Regions from separate parts of the Neobacillus sp. SRL179 genome, predicted to be linked through region 1. Evidence: a T-box and tRNA genes for the amino acid it is inferred to sense, from the RefSeq annotation. Region 1 holds a T-box; the other holds one or more tRNA genes.

Region 1 (3,825 bases):
GTCCTTATGCTTAATTCGGGGGCAAATGTCATCGGAAACCTTTATGGCGGTCATTTATTTGATAAAATCGGCGGCTATAAATCTATTATTTGGGGGATTGGTATTTCCCTTTTAGCCCTCATCGGTTTATCTATCTGGCATGACTGGCCGCAATATGTTATTTTTCTTACGCTTTCTGGCTTCGGAACAGGTCTTATTTTTCCTGCCATGTATGCCATGGCAGGATCGGTTTGGAAAGAGGGAGGACGTAAATCATTTAATGCCCTTTATGTAGCTCAAAATGTAGGGGTTGCGATTGGGGCATCACTCGGGGGCATAGTTGCAGATTATTCATTCCAATTGATCTTCCTTGCTAATACGATCATGTATGTAATCTTTTTATTTATTGCAGTTTTTGGATATAAAGGGATTAACGTTGAACCAATCATACTAGAGTATAACGATAAAGACTCCAATACGATAAACACCAGCAATATCAATTTACGTGCTCTTCTCATTCTTTGTGGCGGCTATTTGCTTTGTTGGGTTTCCTATAGTCAGTGGACAACAACAATCGCTTCTTATACTCAGGACATCAATATTTCTCTAACACAATACAGTTTATTATGGACGTTCAACGGTGCGATTATTGTCCTTGGACAGCCGCTTTTAAACGGATTTTTGAAGCTTCTATCCACATCACTTAAACTGCAAATAATTATCGGAATTGGTATTTTCATTGTGTCATTTCTTATTGCAGGAAAGGCTGACTCCTTTTCAGGCTTCTTAGTGGCAATGATCATCCTTACGATTGGGGAGATGTTTATCTGGCCAGCCGTACCAACCGTTGCATTCGATCTAGCACCAAAGGGACGGGAAGGATTTTATCAAGGTATTGTAAACAGCACGGCTACCGGTGGAAGGATGATTGGTCCATTATTGGGTGGCTTAATAGTCGATATGTCTAACATATCCGCTTTATTTATCGTTTTAATAGGATTATTCCTGTTAGCCGTCGTAACAACCCTATTGTATGACCGAGGTCTAAAAAATAAGTTGGTGTCAGGCACCATCCGTGGACAATTATAGTGTTTTGTCCGTGTGGAATGGACAAAGGAGGCTCTCCTTTGTCCTTTGTCATATATAAGAATTTTTAAGTTTTGACTTTGAGAATTGTCCAGCTCCAGCGCCCTAACGGCTAGTGTCCTTCGCTCTCCGCCCTACGATAAGTCAACATCGAATCGCCTCCGGCTCTTCGTGTTTCCTTTATCTCAGTTGGAGCGCTCCAGGCCATACGCCGCTGACCAGGGCGCTTCCGCTTTTCTCATTTTTGGAGACAGGCGGAGCACCACAAAAACCTGTGTTTAAAAGGGAAGTATTTTGTCCATAATGAAATTAGGCGTTTGTTTGCTTGCATAGTGGCTGAAAATTTAATACAATAACCGTAATACTTTATATTAAAAAAACAGTGATCAGGAGTAGTAATGATCCATACTCGAAAGATAGAGAGTTGACGGCTGGTGCAAGTCAACCGGGTACATCATGAACTCGCCTATGAGTTGCAAGCATGAAATGGTAGTAATGTTTGCCGTTTTCCGCGTTAAGGATGAATGAAGCGAGTGTTAACAACACTAATGTGGGTGGTACCGCGGGAAGATACATACAATCCTCTCGTCCCTTTTTGGGATGAGGGGTTTTTATTATGCTTAGGAGGAAAAGTTATGAGCTTTAATCATCAACAAATTGAGCAGAAGTGGCAAAGGGTTTGGGAAAATGAAAAAACGTTTAAAACAAGCGAGGAATATGATAAGCGGAAGTTCTATGCTTTAGATATGTTTCCCTATCCATCTGGAGCCGGACTCCATGTTGGACACCCTGAAGGCTATACAGCTACCGATATTCTTTCACGTTTAAAAAGAATGCAAGGTTATAATGTTCTCCATCCAATGGGCTGGGATGCATTTGGATTACCTGCAGAACAATATGCATTAGATACCGGAAATGACCCTGCAGAATTTACCAAACACAATATTGATACATTCCGCAGACAAATTAAATCATTAGGCTTTTCCTATGATTGGGATCGTGAAGTCAATACAACGGACCCGGAATACTATAAATGGACGCAGTGGATTTTCTTAAAGCTTTGGGAAAAAGGGCTTGCTTATATTGATGAAGTAGCCGTAAACTGGTGTCCTGCTCTCGGAACCGTTTTAGCAAATGAAGAGGTTATTGACGGGAAGAGCGAGCGCGGCGGCCATCCAGTTGAGCGACGTCCGATGAAACAATGGATGTTAAGAATCACAGCTTATGGTGACCGATTACTAGAAGACCTAGAAGAGTTGGATTGGCCGGAAAGCTTGAAGGAAATGCAGCGCAACTGGATTGGCCGTTCTGAAGGAGCAGAAGTAACCTTCGCGATTGATGGACATGATGAAACTTTTACTGTTTTCACAACTCGTCCGGACACATTATTCGGTGCCACTTATGCCGTTCTTGCTCCTGAACATTCTTTCGTTGATAAAATTACGACAGCAGAACAACGTGCAGCTGTTGATGCCTATTTAGATAAAGTAAAAATGAAAAGCGATCTTGAACGCACAGACTTAGCCAAGGAGAAAACAGGTGTATTTACTGGCGCTTATGCCATTAACCCAGTAAATGGTGAAAAAATGCCGATTTGGATTGCTGACTATGTCCTTGTCAGTTACGGAACTGGTGCCATTATGGCTGTTCCAGCTCACGATGAACGTGACCATGAGTTTGCAAAACAATTCCATTTATCCATCAAACCAGTGGTTGCAGGTGGCGATGTAGAGAAAGAAGCTTACACAGGTGATGGAGAACATATTAACTCCGAGTTTTTAAATGGGTTAAATAAAGAAGAGGCCATTTCTCAAATGATTTCCTGGTTAGAAGAAAAAGGGATTGGAACAAAAAAAGTAACCTATCGTTTACGTGACTGGTTATTCAGCCGCCAGCGCTATTGGGGCGAGCCAATTCCAATTATTCATTGGGAAGATGGGACGATGACCGCCGTTCCTGAAGAGGAGCTTCCATTGACATTACCAAAAACGACAGACATTAAACCATCCGGTACAGGTGAATCACCGCTTGCTAACATCGAGGATTGGGTAAATGTCGTTGATCCAGAAACAGGTAAAAAGGGCCGTCGCGAAACAAATACGATGCCACAATGGGCAGGCAGCTGCTGGTACTATTTACGATATATTGATCCGAAAAATGATGAAGCATTAGCATCAAAAGAGAAATTAAATCATTGGCTTCCTGTTGATATTTATATTGGCGGTGCCGAACATGCCGTGCTTCACTTGTTATACGCTCGCTTCTGGCATAAGTTTTTATATGATATCGGTGTGGTGCCGACGAAAGAACCATTCCAAAAGCTTTTCAACCAAGGAATGATTCTTGGCGAAGGTAATGAAAAAATGAGTAAATCAAAAGGAAATGTGGTAAATCCTGATGATATTATCGAAAGTCATGGTGCCGATACCCTTCGTTTATATGAAATGTTTATGGGCCCGCTTGATGCATCAATTGCCTGGTCAACAAATGGCTTAGACGGATCCCGCCGTTTCTTAGATCGAATATGGCGTTTATTAGTGGAAGAGGATGGTTCATTAAGTCCAAAAATCAAAGTAACGGAAGATGCTGCAGGTTTGGAAAAAGTTTATCATCAAACCGTTAAAAAGGTAACTGAAGATTACGAGGGCTTGAGATTTAATACAGCTATTTCTCAAATGATGGTATTCATCAATGAGGCCTACAAAGCAACCGTCCTTCCAAAGGATTATATTGAAGGCTTTGTTAAATTGCTTGCGCCTA
Region 2 (3,825 bases), 2.5 Mb from region 1:
AAGTTGTTAAAGTTATTAGTAGCACATCTATTTATGATAAACTATTTTCAATAAATTTTGGAGGTGGAATGGTTGGAAATTCAACTTTCATCAGTGATTACTGAGCTTTTTCCTCATTTTAAGCTTGGGGTAATTGAATACCATAATATAACGGTAGGATCTTCACCTCAAATGATTAAAGGCAGGCTCCAGCTTTTTCAAGAATCAATCTTTTTTGATTTAGAAGATGCTCATGTTACAGACCTGCCTGGCATACAAGAATGGCGAGCCATTTTTAAAACAATTGGTAAAGACCCCAACCGCTATCGGCCTTCTTCTGAAGCATTATTTCGCAGAGTTCAAAAACAAAATTATCTTTCTTCTGTTCACAGTGCGATTGATATTAATAATTTTTTCTCCTTGCAGTATCAAGTGCCAATTGGCATCTACGATCTTGATTTAATGCAGGGACCAGTGGAAACCCGTATCGGTGAAGCGGGTGAGTCGTACTTGGGTCTTAACGGAAGAACGAACTCCTTAGACCAACTTATTATAGCTTCTGATCAACTCGGACCGTTTGGAAGTCCTTTTGTCGACTCCGAAAGAACCCAAGTAACAGTTGCTACTAAAAATGCCATGCAGCTCATTTACCTGCGACCCACGACTGATTACGAAAAGGCTCAAAAGCTCACTGAATCATTAATGAACATGTTTACTCAGGTCCATGGGGGAGATAGTTCCTTCAAAATTATTGGATGCCGTTAGGGGCATCTTTTTTTATATAAAGTTAAGTAACATAGTTGATTATTAGGATTATTCCTTCATAGACTTGATGAAAGACTAATCAGGCGAGTTTCCGATGCGATTAGTCCCTCATTGGCTGGATGCAAAATCAACATCTTCTTTTACAAAGCCAATATAAAAAAACGCAATGCATCGTTCTCTTATGTAACGATACACTGCGTTAGTTAATATGTATGGAGCGGGTGATGGGAATCGAACCCACTACATCAGCTTGGAAGGCTGAGGTTTTACCAGTAAACTACACCCGCATTTTTGTTGAAATATGTGTCAAAGTGATGAATGAACTGACTTAAATAATATTACACATTACTACGTTAATCGTCAAGTAGATTTTGCGAAATTTGTCGATTTTTCATTCTAGTGAATAAAAATGCTCCCTTTGAATGGATTTGAAAGACCCAATTTGAACATATTATGAGGGTTATCTATAGTTATTTAGGAGGTTGCTATGAAAGCAATTATTATTGATGAATATGGCGGGAAAGACCAGATAAAGGAAAGGGAGATTCAAAAACCTTCACCTGGACAAGATCAAGTAATTATTAAGCTCCATGCCAGCTCTATAAACCCTATCGATTGGAAGCTGCGTGAAGGATATTTAAGAGGAATGCTGCCTTTTGAATTTCCAATTATATTAGGCTGGGATGCAGCTGGGACAGTCGATATGCTTGGTGAAAATGTCCTTAATTTTAAAAAAGGTGATCGGGTATTTGCCAGACCAGAAACAACTAATAGAGGAACCTATGCAGAATATACCGCCGTTGACGCTCATCTGCTCGCAAAAATTCCCGATTCAATAAGTTTTGAAGAAGCAGCTTGTGTTCCACTCGCTGGATTAACGGCATGGCAATGCCTTTTTGATTTTGGACAAGTCAAACGAGGTGATAAGGTGCTGATTCATGCAGGAGCCGGCGGCGTTGGAACATTTGCCATTCAATTTGCTAAAAATGCCGGTGCCTATGTTGCCACAACAGCAGGAACCCATAATATCGAATTTTTAAAATCACTTGGTGCAGATGTGGTTATTGATTATAAAAAAGAGGATTTTGAAACAGTTCTTCACGATTTTGATTTTGTACTTGATTCCTTAGGAGGAGAGAATCAGGAAAAGAGCTTTAGCATTCTAAAGGAAGGCGGAAAACTAGCATCTATTGTTTCTGAACCAGACAAAGAAAAAGCTGGAATGAAAAAAATAGAATCCAGATTGGTTTGGCTTATTCCAAACGGAGAACAGCTAGGAATAATCGCTGACCTGTTAGAGCAAAAGAAAGTTAAAGTCATTATCGGACACAGATTCCCCTTAAGTGAGGAGGGAATTAAAGAGGCTCACGCCCTTAGTGAAAGCCACCATGCCAAGGGGAAAATTGTTATTAATATAAGTTAAAATAAAGAAATAAAAAACGTCCCTTACAAAATGTAAGGGACGCTTTTCCCACTGCTTGGCAAGCAGTCTCATTATACCGGTGGTCGGGGTCGAACCGACACTCCTCACGGAACACGATTTTGAGTCGTGCGCGTCTGCCAATTCCGCCACACCGGCGTAATTAATTTTTTGTAAAGCAATGCCGAGGACCGGAATCGAACCGGTACGGTAGTCACCTACCGCAGGATTTTAAGTCCTGTGCGTCTGCCAGTTCCGCCACCCCGGCGTATTAAAAAAACTGGACTTATTAAATCAATATGGAGGCGGCAACCGGATTCGAACCGGTGGTAAAGGTTTTGCAGACCTCTGCCTTACCACTTGGCTATGCCGCCATATAAGATATATTGGAGCGGAAGACGGGATTCGAACCCGCGACCCCCACCTTGGCAAGGTGATGTTCTACCACTGAACTACTTCCGCAAATTGGCTGGGCTAGCTGGATTCGAACCAACGCATGTCGCAGTCAAAGTGCGATGCCTTACCGCTTGGCTATAGCCCAATGTTAATATATATTAGTTCTATATTCAAGATAAATTTTATGGGGCGGCTGATGGGAATCGAACCCACGAATGCCTGAACCACAATCAGGTGCGTTAACCACTTCGCCACAGCCGCCATAATAAAATTGTTTGGCAGGGGTAGTAGGAATTGAACCCACACCAAAGGTTTTGGAGACCTTCGTTCTACCTTTAAACTATACCCCTATAAATGGTGGAGGGGGACGGATTCGAACCGCCGAACCCGGAGGGAGCGGATTTACAGTCCGCCGCGTTTAGCCACTTCGCTACCCCTCCACATATAATATTCATTTTGCCAGCAACAAGTGCCGACGAGAGGAATCGAACCCCCAACCTACTGATTACGATTCAGTTGCTCTACCAATTGAGCTACATCGGCAAAAGCTAAAATAAATGGTGGCTCAGGACGGAATCGAACCGCCGACACAAGGATTTTCAGTCCTTTGCTCTACCGACTGAGCTACTGAGCCAACATATGGCGGTCTGGACGGGACTCGAACCCGCGACCTCCTGCGTGACAGGCAGGCATTCTAACCAACTGAACTACCAGACCATATTGCGGGGACAGGATTTGAACCTGTGACCTTCGGGTTATGAGCCCGACGAGCTACCGGACTGCTCCACCCCGCGACAATAATAATATTGCTATTTAAAATTATGGTGGAGGATGACGGGATCGAACCGCCGACCCTCTGCTTGTAAGGCAGATGCTCTCCCAGCTGAGCTAATCCTCCAAATGGTGACCCCTACGGGACTCGAACCCGTGTTACCTCCGTGAAAGGGAGGTGTCTTAACCGCTTGACCAAGGGGCCAGATAATAATTATTTTATGGCGGAGAGCAAGGGATTTGAACCCTTGAGACAGGGTTACCCGCCTACACGATTTCCAATCGTGCTCCTTCGGCCACTCGGACAGCTCTCCATAAAAATGGCTCCGCAGGTAGGACTCGAACCTACGACCGATCGGTTAACAGCCGATAGCTCTACCACTGAGCTACTGCGGAATAATAAGATTACAGCCTGGCAACGTCCTACTCTCACAGGGACGCGTGTCCCAACTACCATCGGCGCTGAGAAGCTTAACTTCCGTGTTCGGTATGGG

What was found. A T-box is a leader RNA that pairs with one kind of tRNA and senses whether it is charged. The one in region 1 lies ahead of leuS (leucine--tRNA ligase), so its partner is inferred to be a tRNA-Leu.
Region 2: it has a tRNA-Leu gene. The T-box ahead of leuS (leucine--tRNA ligase) is inferred to sense a tRNA for this amino acid. The anticodon was not compared.

Annotation. Positions count from the first base shown of each region.
Region 1 is NZ_OZ481792.1:3,728,046-3,731,870, reverse strand. Features, by position in the region: gene AC4E8C_RS18480 (MDR family MFS transporter) at 1-1,068, shown strand, start outside; T-box leader at 1,439-1,661, shown strand; gene leuS (leucine--tRNA ligase) at 1,701-3,825, shown strand, end outside.
Region 2 is NZ_OZ481792.1:1,189,567-1,193,391, reverse strand. Features, by position in the region: gene AC4E8C_RS05855 (B3/B4 domain-containing protein) at 73-744, shown strand; tRNA gene AC4E8C_RS05850 (tRNA-Gly) at 958-1,031, opposite strand; gene AC4E8C_RS05845 (NADP-dependent oxidoreductase) at 1,232-2,167, shown strand; tRNA gene AC4E8C_RS05840 (tRNA-Leu) at 2,242-2,323, opposite strand; tRNA gene AC4E8C_RS05835 (tRNA-Leu) at 2,347-2,432, opposite strand; tRNA gene AC4E8C_RS05830 (tRNA-Cys) at 2,465-2,538, opposite strand; tRNA gene AC4E8C_RS05825 (tRNA-Gly) at 2,552-2,626, opposite strand; tRNA gene AC4E8C_RS05820 (tRNA-Gln) at 2,631-2,705, opposite strand; tRNA gene AC4E8C_RS05815 (tRNA-His) at 2,746-2,821, opposite strand; tRNA gene AC4E8C_RS05810 (tRNA-Trp) at 2,837-2,910, opposite strand; tRNA gene AC4E8C_RS05805 (tRNA-Tyr) at 2,916-3,000, opposite strand; tRNA gene AC4E8C_RS05800 (tRNA-Thr) at 3,031-3,103, opposite strand; tRNA gene AC4E8C_RS05795 (tRNA-Phe) at 3,119-3,194, opposite strand; tRNA gene AC4E8C_RS05790 (tRNA-Asp) at 3,201-3,277, opposite strand; tRNA gene AC4E8C_RS05785 (tRNA-Met) at 3,281-3,354, opposite strand; tRNA gene AC4E8C_RS05780 (tRNA-Val) at 3,383-3,458, opposite strand; tRNA gene AC4E8C_RS05775 (tRNA-Glu) at 3,462-3,536, opposite strand; tRNA gene AC4E8C_RS05770 (tRNA-Ser) at 3,554-3,645, opposite strand; tRNA gene AC4E8C_RS05765 (tRNA-Asn) at 3,653-3,727, opposite strand; rRNA gene rrf (5S ribosomal RNA) at 3,742-3,825, opposite strand, start outside.